Regions from separate parts of the Exiguobacterium sp. JMULE1 genome, predicted to be linked through region 2. Evidence: a T-box and tRNA genes for the amino acid it is inferred to sense, from the RefSeq annotation. Region 2 holds a T-box; the other holds one or more tRNA genes.
The links. The T-box of region 2 lies ahead of alaS (alanine--tRNA ligase). A T-box ahead of a tRNA ligase gene usually reads a tRNA of that ligase, here a tRNA-Ala.
Positions count from the first base shown of each region.

Region 1: it has a tRNA-Ala gene. The T-box ahead of alaS (alanine--tRNA ligase) is inferred to sense a tRNA for this amino acid. The anticodon was not compared.

Region 1 covers NZ_SGWC01000002.1:2,811,869-2,818,490, forward strand. Annotated here, with positions in the region: gene EXW93_RS14740 (hypothetical protein) at 1-116, opposite strand, end outside; gene EXW93_RS14745 (hypothetical protein) at 236-394, opposite strand; gene EXW93_RS14750 (S8 family serine peptidase) at 522-4,268, opposite strand; tRNA gene EXW93_RS14755 (tRNA-Ala) at 4,490-4,565, opposite strand; gene tatC (twin-arginine translocase subunit TatC) at 4,670-5,449, opposite strand; gene EXW93_RS14765 (twin-arginine translocase TatA/TatE family subunit) at 5,457-5,657, opposite strand; gene EXW93_RS14770 (redox-sensing transcriptional repressor Rex) at 5,657-6,316, opposite strand; gene EXW93_RS14775 (ATP-binding cassette domain-containing protein) at 6,484-6,622, shown strand, end outside.
Region 2 covers NZ_SGWC01000002.1:2,041,370-2,047,991, forward strand. Annotated here, with positions in the region: gene EXW93_RS11045 (DUF1292 domain-containing protein) at 1-101, opposite strand, end outside; gene ruvX (Holliday junction resolvase RuvX) at 116-538, opposite strand; gene EXW93_RS11055 (IreB family regulatory phosphoprotein) at 535-804, opposite strand; gene alaS (alanine--tRNA ligase) at 839-3,481, opposite strand; T-box leader at 3,539-3,749, opposite strand; gene recD2 (SF1B family DNA helicase RecD2) at 3,792-6,017, opposite strand; gene EXW93_RS11070 (VOC family protein) at 6,134-6,622, shown strand, end outside.

The DNA of each region.
Region 1 (6,622 bases), 770 kb from region 2:
GTGTTACTGAGCGCTAAGAATGCCGCAAGCATGACCCACATGCCGGTCTTCGTCTTCTGATGCATCTCTTCGTACAGCGCCGCTAAAGCATCTGTTTGTGTATGTACGTGTTCCATGATCATCCACCTTTCTATACTGTCATATACTTACATTTTACTCGATCGGTTTCATCTGTAGTACGATTTTTGAAAAAAAAGACGTCCTACCGCTTAGGGTAAGACGTTTTCCATGAAGACTACGCACTGACCTGAATGATCAGATAGATGACGCTATAGGCAACGATCGCGAGCGGTATCATCGCGACACCGATCAGCCAGCCGTTTTTGTCGCGGATACCGAGATATAAGACGAGACACCCTACGATGAAGGCGATTAATGTCGTGAACGGATTCATGGTTGTTCCCCCTCTGACTTGTTTCTGTTCTTAAAATTCCCCCTCTTCTCGCCTCATAAACCCTTCAAGGCGCTTCAGCACGCAAGAAAAGTCAGACGGATACCCGCCTGACTTTATCTGTAGTTACTTATTTTTTCGTGATGACAACTGTTTTCGTAACAACGTGTCCACCGATATCCTTCAGTTTCAAGTTGTACGTGTTTTTCCCCTTCTTGAGCGTCACTTTTTTCGTGATTGTCTTTTTGAAGGCTCTCATTTGGTATGGTTCCTTGAAGGTATGACGGTATACGGCATTATCATTCATATCAAAACGAATCTCATCATAATTATCTTGAAGAACGATTTTAAGAGATGCTGTCTTTATTTTTGCTGATACTGTTTTTGGTGCTGTCACTTTTAAAGTCGGCAATGTCGAATCTAGAATGACTTGACGACTAAATACCAAGCGATTTCCTTTTCCATCATAAGCTTCGACTTTAAACGATTTGACGCCATCTTTCGTATATGTCACATCATGGCTGAACACATACTGCTGTTTTGCTGCATCAAAACGAAGCTGGACGGCTTTTCCGTTAATTTTGAATGATTTGATCCCTGACTCATCGGATACGTGACCCGCGATAGTAACCACTTTAGATGTCGACAGACCGAGTGCGACCGGTGTATCGATTTGGACGGTTGGTACCGCCTTGTCGATGCCTGTCGTGTTCACCGATTTCGTCACTGTATTTCCTGCATAATCCTTGACAACGAAATCAATCTTCGCTGACTTCGAGAGACCTTTGAGTTCATGTGCTTTTTCTGTCGGCGCAAGCGGCTGTTTGAGGACACTTGTTCCATCGACGAGAATGTCATACGACGCTACACCTGTTCCTTGATCGCCTGCTGTCCAAGAAAGTGTTTCTTTTGCAGTATCCCATTGAACCGTTGCTGCTGGTTTTTTCGTATCGATATAGACTGGGAAGAGATTCGACTGCCACTTCGCATTCGGATAATCGATGACTGATTTGACTTGGTAATAGTAAAGACCGTCTTTTACTTGTTTTCCATTGACTGTTCCATCCCAAGCCGCACTTGTGACTGGTGTGAATTTATCTCCCTTGCCGCTATCATAATAGTTCTTCACGACGTCTGTTTGTAGATCTAATTTACGGAGCGTTGCTTTATTACGGTCAAGAATCGAATACTCGACTTTTCTTGCGTTACGCAGGAACGAGAGCACTGGGAACGCTTCATCCACACTACCATCATTGTTCGGTGAGAACGCAACCTTATTTTCAACGATTTTCCCTGCTGTATTCGTTCCAAGGAACTCGAAATCATCTTTTACTTCTGTCGCTAGCCCGGTTAATCCGTAGAATGTCTTCTCTTCGTCATAACGCGGTGCATCGACGATTGGTGCCTGATCCCATTTCCCATTGAATCCGACGTATGGCACCGTCAATTCTGGATTGTTGTTCTTCGTATCGATCAAACGAACGAAACCTTCAACGAAGTAGCCATTTTCAAAGACTTGCTCAAGTGGAAGACCGTTCGCCCAATCAACTGTATCTTTCAGATCGACAGAGACACTAACTTTCGTCGAGCTTTTCGGATTGATGGAGACCGTGCTTGCTTTCTTCGAACCGACTGCGAATGCAATCGGGAATGTCCCTTTATTCGGATCAACCACATCTACTGAATTCTTCTTGTAGATATTGTTAGCTTCAAGGAAGTTCGTTCCTTCTGCACCGAGATCTGATTGAACCGTACCGGCTAATTGATACGTCACTTTTTCGCTACTGTAGTTTTTCAAATCAAGCGTAAACGTGAATTTCTCACCGACTTCTTTGAGTGCAGCCTTTCCTTCACCTGATTTCGTTTCCGTGACGACGACTGGTGTTTTCATCGCAGCATGAAGATCCATTAAACCAGCACCTTCGCGACGTGGCGAATAGAAACTACCTGTTTTTGCTTCAGCATTATACTGTCCTTTATCAAGCTGTGGACGTGACGTGTTCATGAGAATATTCTTCGCTAATTTCACGCGTGTCGCGCCATTGACCTTAAAGTCTTTTGCAATCCGTTGCATGACGAGTGCTGTTCCTCCTGCGACGTGCGGTGCCGCCATCGAAGTACCACTCATGACGCCGTACTCGTTATCATTGAGCGTCGAATAAATTTTTCCACCTGGCGCCGTGATTTCCGGCTTGAAATCAAGATTCGGTGTAACACCCCATGACGATGATTCTGCCATTTCTCCCGCTACTGGATTGTCTATTGAAACCGGCTTTCCGTCGAACGTCACAGTAATCGCTTTTCCTGCTTTTGCTTTTGCTTCAAGATCGTTCCCATCCGCGATACTGAGCGTCACCATCGGAATCGTCGGATTGTTGAGTGCCATGCTGACGTAATCCCCATGATCAATTCGTCCACGAACGACGACACCGACTGCTCCTTGTTTTTCGGCTTCCCCTTGAATTTTCGCATAGTTAAAATCGCCTGTTCGTACGACAAAGACGACTTTGCCTTTAACATCTTTTCCTTCGTAATTCGACGCTTGACCATCACCAACATAGATGACGTCCTTTTTCTCTTTACCGAAGACTGTGATCGGATTCGGCGAGTCCTGCTTTTGGTACGCCAAGTAACCAGCATCCTGTCCGTCGATCGTCAGTGCCATGCCTTCAAGCGTCAATTTCGTATTCTCTAGCGATGCGACTTGAAGTGCTTGGCTGATCAGACCCGGAGATCCTACGACACCGATGTCAGGATTCGCTGTATACGGATTACCTGCACCATGACTTATGAATGCCGAGTTCCCGGCAGAGATCGCGCATAGAATCCCGTTGTTCATCGCGTTGACGATTGCGCGTTGTTCCGGATCATCCGCATTGACGAACGATGCCGTCGAACCAAGACTCATGTTGATGACATCCGCACCGAGAGCAATCGCATCATCGATCGCTTTGATATAGATATCACTGAATGTCGATGGCATGCCTGGATCATTTCCGAATACTTTCATCGCGAGGAGTTGTGTTTCCGGTGCGACTCCTTTGATCCCGCCATTTGCTTCGTCTCCATTGGCACCGACCGTACCCGCTACGTGCATTCCGTGCATCGATGCACCTGCACCTAAATCACGGATTTCGCTATCGTGATCAGCGTAGTTATAGCCGTATGGGACTTTTTCCGTAAAATACTTCCCTTTTAGTCCTTTTGTTTCTTTAGCACTCTCAACCTTCGAAGAAGTCAAATCGATCTTCGTCTCCGGGCTCAACACCATATCTTTATGCGATGGATCAATCCCCGTATCGATGACCGCTACGATTGTCCCTTCCCCTTTGAAGCCATAATCCTGCCATGTTTCTTTTGCATTAACCATATCTTTGCTATACAACATGTCTGGTTTTGCGCCTTTATCGGCTTTCGGTCGCGCGTATTCATGGGCGATATGTACGCTCTTGACTCCGGCGAGTTGTTTGATGTCTTCGATGTCGCCGAACTTGACTTCACCACTGAATCCGTTGATGACGGTCGTGAAGCTTTCCTTATATGTAACGGGAATCGATTTTTTAGCGATCGCTGACTTGACTGATTTTTGGACGCTGACGAGGCGATCCTTAATCGACTCTTTTTCGGCATTGCTCAATGTGCTATACCGCTTGTTTTGTGCCTGCGCGATTTGAATCGCCGGCTTCTGCTCCATCTCGATGACGACACGGACCTTGTCAGACTGCTTATACACCTTCTCCTGTCCTGTTTTCTTAAGTGAGAGGGCATGCGGCTTTTGACCGCTTGCCTTATCTTGCGAGGACAGTGCTCCTTGAGCACTAACCAAGTTGGAAGATGTCATTAAGACAGCTGCCAAGAGTGCGATTTCCTTCTTCATGCTTCTTTTCCCCTTTTCTAAAAAACCATAATGATGTTACCAACAAAACAGTTAAACGAAAATTCTGTATATTTAGTTTAATGAAATAGATGGAAATAAACAATTCGGTTCTGTCTGTTTTATATAATTATTTGTTTTTATTGACACTTTATATCTCATTTCCATATTTTAAGAAAAACAAAAAAACTCTTGAATCCTCAAGAGTTTGAAGTGTATGAATATGGTGGAGACTATCGGGATCGAACCGACGACCTTTTGGCTGCCAGCCAAACGCTCTCCCAGCTGAGCTAAGCCCCCATGAATTAACTTTAGTATACGCATCGCTAACTGCTTTATCAATATAAAAATAACGCTTTCATAAAAAAGAATTCCTTCCAAAATCATTAGAAGGAATCCACGATTCATTTATTCAATTCACGCATCAAATCCGCCTGTCGTTCAAGCTCTGCCTGTTGCTCGAGGATCAAGACCTTTTTGTACGTCCGCGCAGAAATCAAGATGCTGATCTCATAGAGAACGAACAATGGGACCGAGATCATCAAGTGTGACGTCACGTCCGGCGGTGCGATCAATGCCGCAACGACGAACAGCGCAAAGTACGCATATTTCCGATTCTTTCGCATGAAAATTGGCGTCACGAGACCAAGACGTGTCAGAAACATCGTCACGACCGGCAATTGGAAAAGAAGACCGAACGGAATCGTTAATCGGATTAAAAAACTGAAGTAGTTCTCGACTCCGATGACTTGTTCGATTCCGAGTTCCTTCCCTAATTCAGTCGAAACTTTTAATAAGAAAGGTAACAACCAAAAGTATGAGAAGGCTACACCAGCCAAAAATAGAAAGAAGATGACCGGAATATACGTCAATGTCGCTTTTTGCTCCTTATCATACAGACCAGGGCGGACGAATGCCCACAGTTGATACATCCAGAACGGCGATGCCAGCACGATTGCGATGATGAACGCAAGATTCAAATACAACATTAAAGGATCTGCGACGTTGAAGGCATTCAAACCGATACCGAGCTCTTTTAAGTCCGCTTGCAAGAAGCGAACGAGCGGTCGGACGAGCGGAAATGCAACAGCGAACAGGACGACGACGATGATAAGCGACCAGACGATCCGTTTACGCAGTTCGTCCAGATGCGACGTCACGCTTTGTTCTTGATCAATCGCCATGATTCAATCACTTCTCTTTCGGTTCATCCTTTTTATCGTCGTCCATGATACCGTTCGTTGCGCTCTTGAACTCTTTCAATGTCTGACCCGCAGCACGACCAAGTTCAGGTAATTTCTTCGGTCCGAAGATGATTAATGCGACGACACCGATTAGTGCTAAACTACCTGGTCCGATGAATGCTATAGTTGACGGGATAAGGTTTTCCATTATGATTTCACTCCTTCAGCTGATTGCGAATAATGCTTCATGAAATAAACTAACGACTGCAACTCGATCGATAAATCGATGTGATGGACCCGGACGCTCGCTGGCACGTTCAACCGCGCGGGCGTAAAGTTCAGGATGCCAGTCACACCATACTCGACTAACTCATCCGCTACTGACTGCGCGAACTGGGATGGAACCGTCAAGATGGCAACATCGACCTGATTCGCTTCGATTTGTTCTTTCATGTCCGAAACATGATAGATTGGAACGTCATGCGTCGTTGTTCCGACCTTCTCTTCGTCCGCATCAAACGCAACGACTATCCGAGTACTATTATTCTTTAAAAAGTTATAATTTGCAAACGCTGTTCCGAGATGACCGACCCCGATTAAGGCAACATTCGTCACCTCATCTTGATTCAAGGTTTTGCGGAAAAACGTTAAGAGATGTTGAACGTTATATCCATACCCCTTCTTCCCTAATGCCCCAAAGTAGGAAAAATCGCGACGAATCGTTGCTGAATCAACCTTCACCGCCTCGCTTAACTCAGCAGAAGAGACGCGGAGCTTGCCTGAATTGTATAAACTTTGGATGAAGCGATAATATAGCGGCAACCGTTTTGCTGTCGCTTGTGGAATTTTTGTGTCTGGTCCATTCATCCTGCAGTTCCCCCTTCGGCCACATCCATCGTGGCACCCAAATCTTTGCAAAAAGCTTTCTACTCTCCTTGATTGTAAACCACTTCACATAGAGTCACAAATAATATATTCCGCAGGACCTCGCGCTTTTGTTCGTGATAGACTAAAGGGTGGAAGGATGGATGGAAATGATACTCTTACAAGTCAACCAACTCTCGAAATCATTCGGCGTTGAGCCGATTTTAGAAAATATCAAATTGGAAGTACAAGAGCGCGACCGGATTGCGCTCGTCGGACGAAATGGTGCTGGTAAATCGACATTGCTCA
Region 2 (6,622 bases):
GTTTTTCCTGTACGTTCACTCGAGTAACGGTACCATTCTTCGAAAAGATGTTCGCCGCCCTCTTCATCTGGAAAGAGATACTGACGTTTTTCTTCAGCCATCGGTTTCTCCCCCTTCATCGATTCGTCCGATCCAAGTACGATTGCAGGATCATGACGGCAGCCATCTTATCGATGACTTGTTTACGCTTTTTACGGCTGACATCGGCATCGATCAGCATCCGTTCTGCTTGCATCGTCGTCAACCGTTCATCCATGAAGACGACTTCAAGCCCGGTATGCTGTTCGATTTCCTTCGCAAAAGCTTCACTTGCTTCTGCGCGGGGACCGATGGAACCGTTCATGTTTTTCGGAAGACCAATGACTAGGATTTCGACATTGTATGTCTTCATGATGACATCGAGCCGTTTGAAGGCTTCTGGGTAATCCGGTTCCGTCCACTTGACCGTCTCGACGCCTTGCGCCGTCCAGCCCATCAAGTCACTGACCGCTACCCCGATCGTCTTCGAACCGACATCTAGTCCCATTGCACGTTTCATTTTGAATTTCCACTCTCCGCCAAATAAGATTTCACGAGTTCTTCGAGCAATTCGTCGCGTTCAATCTTACGAATTAAGTTACGTGCGTCATTATGACGAGGAATGTAAGCAGGATCTCCTGAAAGGAGATAGCCGACGATTTGGTTGATCGGATGATATCCTTTTTCTTCTAAAGCATGATAGACAGTCAACAACACATCACGTGTCGCTGCTTTGTTATCGTCTTCCGGAAAGTTGAATTTCATCGTTTGATCCATCTGACTCACGTTCATCACCTCTTTCATATACACTACGTTTCTATTATGCCAGTGATTGCACGTATTGTGAAGCGTACGCGAGTGCTTCTTCTAATTTCGACGCATCTTTTCCACCAGCTTGAGCCATGTCAGGGCGACCGCCACCGCCACCACCGCAGCGTGTTGCGACTTCCTTGATCAATTTACCAGCATGATAGCCTTGGTCGATTAAATCTTTTGAGACGCTTGCGACGAGATTGACTTTCTCACCTTGCGCACTTCCGAGAACGATGATTGCTGATCCGAGCGAGCTCTTCAACTCGTCCATCATACCGCGAAGAGCATCCATATCTGAGACGTCGACGCGTTTCGCAAGCACACGCACACCGTTGATTTCCTCAACATCGTCCTTCAATGAAGCAGCTTCGATGTTCGCAAGTTTTGCTTGCAACGATTCATTCGCCCGTTCCGTCTCACGGAGCTGTTGTTGCAGTGCTTCGATGCGAACAGGAACTTCTGTCGTCTTCGTCTTCAAGACAGCTGCTGCTTGTTCGAGTGTTTCCAAGTGCTGATTCATGACACGATACGCGCCTGCACCCGTTACCGCCTCGATTCGGCGTGTACCTGCACCGATCCCGGACTCTGAAACGATCTTGAACAAGCCGATTTCTGCTGTGTTCCCGACGTGGATACCGCCACACAACTCGATCGAGTACGTGCCTGCTGAGACGACACGAACCGTTTCACCGTATTTCTCACCGAACAATGCCATTGCGCCTTTTGCTTTTGCATCAGCGATGTTCATCTCTTCGATATCAACCGGTAGTGATGCCCAGATTGCTTGGTTGACGTCTTGTTCAATCTTCGTCAACTCTTCTTGTGTCACTGCACCGAAGTGTGAGAAGTCGAAACGAAGACGATCTGGAGAAACGAGTGATCCTGCTTGGTTGACGTGTGTTCCGAGCGTATCTTTCAATGCTTTATGAAGCAAGTGTGTTGCCGTATGGTTTTTCGTGACGGCTTTACGCTCTGCTGCTTCGACTGTTGCAACGACGTCTGCAGCTTCCGTTGCGATCCCTGTACGAACGATGACCGTATGCAAGTTTTGACCGTTTGGTGCTTTTTGAACATCTTTGACATCAAGAACGAAGTCTTTGCCTTCGATTGTTCCTGTATCCGCGACTTCACCACCACTTTCAGCGTAGAACGGTGTGATGTCAAGAATGACTTGTGCTTCTTCACCAGCAGCGACTTCTGTGACTCGTTCTCCATCATGCAACAATGCGATGATTTTCGCATCCGCCTTAAGGTCGGTATAGCCGACGAACGTACTTTTATCTTTTAGCGTCGAGAGGACTTCCGATTGCTGTTGCATCGAACCACTCTCTTCACGCGCTGCACGTGCACGCTGACGTTGTGCATCCATCGCTAGTTTGAAGCCTTCTTCATCAACAGACATCTGATGATCTTCCGCATACTCGACTGTCAATTCGAGTGGGAAACCATACGTGTCATACAGACGGAACGCATCTTCGCCACTGATAACATGCTCACCGTTCGCCTTAGACGTCTGAGCGACTGTGTTCAAGATTGCAAGACCGTCATGAAGTGTCTCATGGAAACGTTCTTCTTCGTTTTTGATGACACGTTTGATGAAGTCTGCTTTTTCTGGAACTTGTGGGTAGAAGTCAACCATGACATTCCCGACCGTATCGACGAGTTCATACATGAACGGACGCTCGATTCCAAGCATCTTCGCATAACGCACCGCACGGCGCAGTAAACGACGAAGGACATATCCGCGTCCTTCATTCGAAGGAAGCGCACCATCACCAATTGCGAATGATACGGTACGGATGTGGTCTGCGATGACTTTGAATGCTACATCGAGTTTCGAATCATCACGGTAGATTTTACCGCTGATCTCTTCTGTTTTGTGAATGATCGGCATGAACAGATCCGTATCGAAGTTCGTCGGCACGTCCTGCATGACACATGCCATCCGTTCGAGTCCCATTCCTGTATCGATGTTTTTACGCGGAAGTTCCGTGTAGTTGCCGTGTCCATCGTGGTTATACTGACTGAAAACGATATTCCAGATCTCGAGATAGCGTTCGTTTTCGCCACCTGGGTAGAGTTCTGAATCGTTCGGATCGTCTCCAAAAGCAGGTCCACGGTCGAAGAAGATTTCCGTGTTCGGACCAGATGGACCTTCACCGATTTCCCAGAAGTTATCTTCAAGTGGAATGATCCGCTCAGCCGGTACACCGAGTTCAAGCCAGATTTGACGCGCTGCGTCATCTTCCGGGTGAATCGTGACCGAGAGACGTTCCGGGTCAAGACCGTACCAGTCATCACTCGTCAAGAGTTCCCAGCCCCATTTGATTGCATCTTCACGGAAGTAATCACCGACAGAGAAGTTTCCGAGCATCTCGAAGAACGTATGGTGACGTGCTGTTTTCCCGACGTTTTCGATATCATTCGTCCGGATTGATTTTTGTGCGTTGACGATACGTGGATTATCAGGAATGACACGACCATCGAAATATTTCTTGAGTGTCGCAACCCCTGAGTTGATCCACAAGAGCGATGGATCCTCGACCGGTACGAGTGAAGCACTCGGTTCGATCGCATGCCCTTTGCTTTGGAAGAAATCAAGATACATCTGACGGATTTGTGCACCCGTTAATGGTTTTAGAGCTTTCATGAACAGTTACCCCCATTGGTTTTATTTGGACGCAAAAAAGCGATGCCTTCATCCCTGAAAAGGGACGAAAGCATCGCTTCCGTGGTACCACCCTCGTTCGTAAGCAATCCATTGCCTACCTCGAACATCTGATAACGGGGATGACCCGCAGGTGTTTACACCCGACTCCGGAAGGAGCTTCAAAGGGACTCGAGAAAGTGATTGCAGCAGACTCACTTCTCTCTGGACTCGAGTTTTCCTTTTACTTATCTTCCATCAACGTGTTACGTCCATTCATCTATCGTGATTATTACCTATCACACAGCATCCGTCAAGTCTTTGTCACCCCACCGAGTCGTTCAATCAATCGTGTTCGGCGCCGCGGCTCCTCTTCTTGCGACGCTTTATGAAACGCTCGTGGGTCGCCGAACAATAATAAACTCGACTTCGCACGGGTGACCGCCGTATAAATCAAGTTTCGGGAATGCTTGAATGCCCCCGTGAAATAGACCGGCATCAAGACGATCGGAAACTCGGACCCTTGTGCCTTGTGGATCGTAATCGCGTAGGCATGCGTGAATTGATCCCAGTCACTCCGGTTGTACTCGACTTCCGTCTGGTCGAAGCGGGCGATGATCTTATCCACCTTGTCGACGTTCTCTTTGGCGAAGAAGATATTGACGATTTCGCCGATATCTCCGTTATAGACGTTCTCTTCCGCATTATTGACGAGCTGAAGAATCTTATCCCCGGTCCGGTAAATCCGAGTGCCTTGTTTGACTTCGCGTTTTTTCGGTTCCTCCGGATTGTAGACGCGTTGCAAGGCGACATTCAGTTCGTCGATTCCGACCTGACCACGGTAAGTCGGTGCCAGAACCTGAACATCGAATTTCGAATACCCTTTTGCAAGTGCTTTTTCCGCGAAGGCTGAGATGCCACGTAACGTCTCTTGCGGAGACGCGGTGTAAAAGCGACGATCCGCAAGTGGTGATAACAAATCAGCTGACGTCGTCCGGTTCTTCAAATCGTGCGCGAGTCGTAAAATCGAAGAATCTTCCGCTTGGCGATGGACGACGTTCAAACGAACGACGGGAATCCCTTGCGTATCCATCAAGTCTGCCAGCACTTGCCCAGGACCAACGGATGGTAACTGATCCCGGTCACCGACGAACAAGATTTTCATACCGTTCGGCACAGCACGGAGCAGACTCGATAACAAGTAGATATCAATCATCGACGACTCATCGATGATCAGTACTTTCCCTGTAATCGGCTGATCTTCATTTAATTGGAAATTCGTTCCGTCATACTTCAACAGACGATGAATCGTCATCGCTGGGACGTCCGTCGCTTCCGACAAACGTTTAGCGGCGCGTCCGGTCGGTGCAACAAGGACGTACGGATAAACATCTCCCGTCTTGACACGACTTTTCTCAAGCGGCCAATCATGAATTTCTTGCAGGGCATGTAAAATTCCCTTGATGACGGTCGTCTTACCGGTACCGGGTCCACCGGTCAGAACCATCAGCGGCGCTTTGACCGCTAACTCGATCGCTTCTCGCTGTTGCGCCGCATATTCCATGCCAAACTGTTCTTCGAGGTGCCCGATTGCTTCAAGGATCGTCGCGACATCGACTTCCTGTTCGGCACCGTTCGCCATGACCCGCGCGAGTTCCTTCGCCGCTCGGACTTCAGCATAAAAGATTGTCGGTAAATACAGACAGCCTTCTTCGAGCTTGACCTTATCTTCAGCAAGCAATAGTTCAATCGCTTGTTCTAGCCGTTCCCCCGGGTCCTCACCAAGCAAACGGGGTGCTCGCTGCAATAGTGAGTCGACCGTCGCAAAGGCATGTCCCTCTCCTGCTTCTTGTTCTAATATGTGCATGATCGAAGCAGCGACGCGCTCCGGGTGTAATCCGACGAGTCCAAGATGTGATGCGATATGATCGGCTGTCTTAAAACCAATCCCATTCACTTCATACATCAAGGAATATGGATTCTCTCGTATTCGCGCCATGGCGTCCCCTTCGTAAGCAGCATAAATCTTTGCCGCTAGCTTCGGCGTAACATCAAATGGTGCTAAGAACAGCATCAACTGATCGACACCGTATAACGTGGCGAGTCGACTCAAGATGATGTCAGCTTGTTTTTGTTTTAACCCAGGCACCTGATTCAGTACCCGTTCATCTTTCAAAATGAGATCCACTGCCTCTTCTCCGAGAGCATCGACGATATTTTTCGCTGTCTTCGGACCAATGCCGGTGAACGAACCATTCGTCAAGAAGCGGATCGTCGCATGTTTTGTCATCGGAACCGATCGCCGAATCAGTTCCGCCTTCAGTTGTTTTCCGAATCGGGGATGATCGACGAGACGACCGAATGCTTGATACGTTCCTCCGAGTTCGATCCCAACCCCAGTACCCGTGATGACGAGCTCGGTTTCTTTCAGTTCAAAGTTCTTTTCTTTGACGGCGACCAATACAATGGAGTGTGCTTCTTCTTCAGAAGAAAAGAGCACACGTTTGACGCGCCCGACGACTTGATGGGGGTGCTCCATCACTCCACCTTCTTTCTCTCTTTTTCATTCGCTGCTTTCATCATAGCATTCGTTTACCGGATTTTAAATCAGGGAAAGATACCCTGAAACATTTCGTTAAGAGGAGGAGTTTAAGGATGGCACGTTTACCGATTGCAGGATTGTGTGAATTAGTACTTGAAGTCGAGGATATGGACCGTGCGGTTGGCTTTTGGAATGGGACACTAGGCATTCCAGTCGTCGAGCAATGGGCTCCTGAAGATGCGGAACCAAGTAAAGAACAATCTAAACAAGACGGGGTCTGGGCCACGTGGCTTTACATTGGCGGTAATACTCGACTCGGCCTGTGGCTGAAGCGAGACTTCACGATGGAAGAACGGACCGTCAAACACTTACCAGTATCCGAATGGGACACGTTGTACGATGAAGGTGGTGTCCATGTCCACTGTGCTTTCTACGTTGAGAAGGACGAGTTCCAGCAAGCCTTGAATCAATTGCGGGAAGCATCGATCACCGTGAAGCTCAGAGAATGGGACGAACAGGAGACATCGAATCAAAAAGAGCATTCTGCTTATTTCAAGGATACGGAAAATAACGTCATCGAACTGTACACGAAAAACATGGAT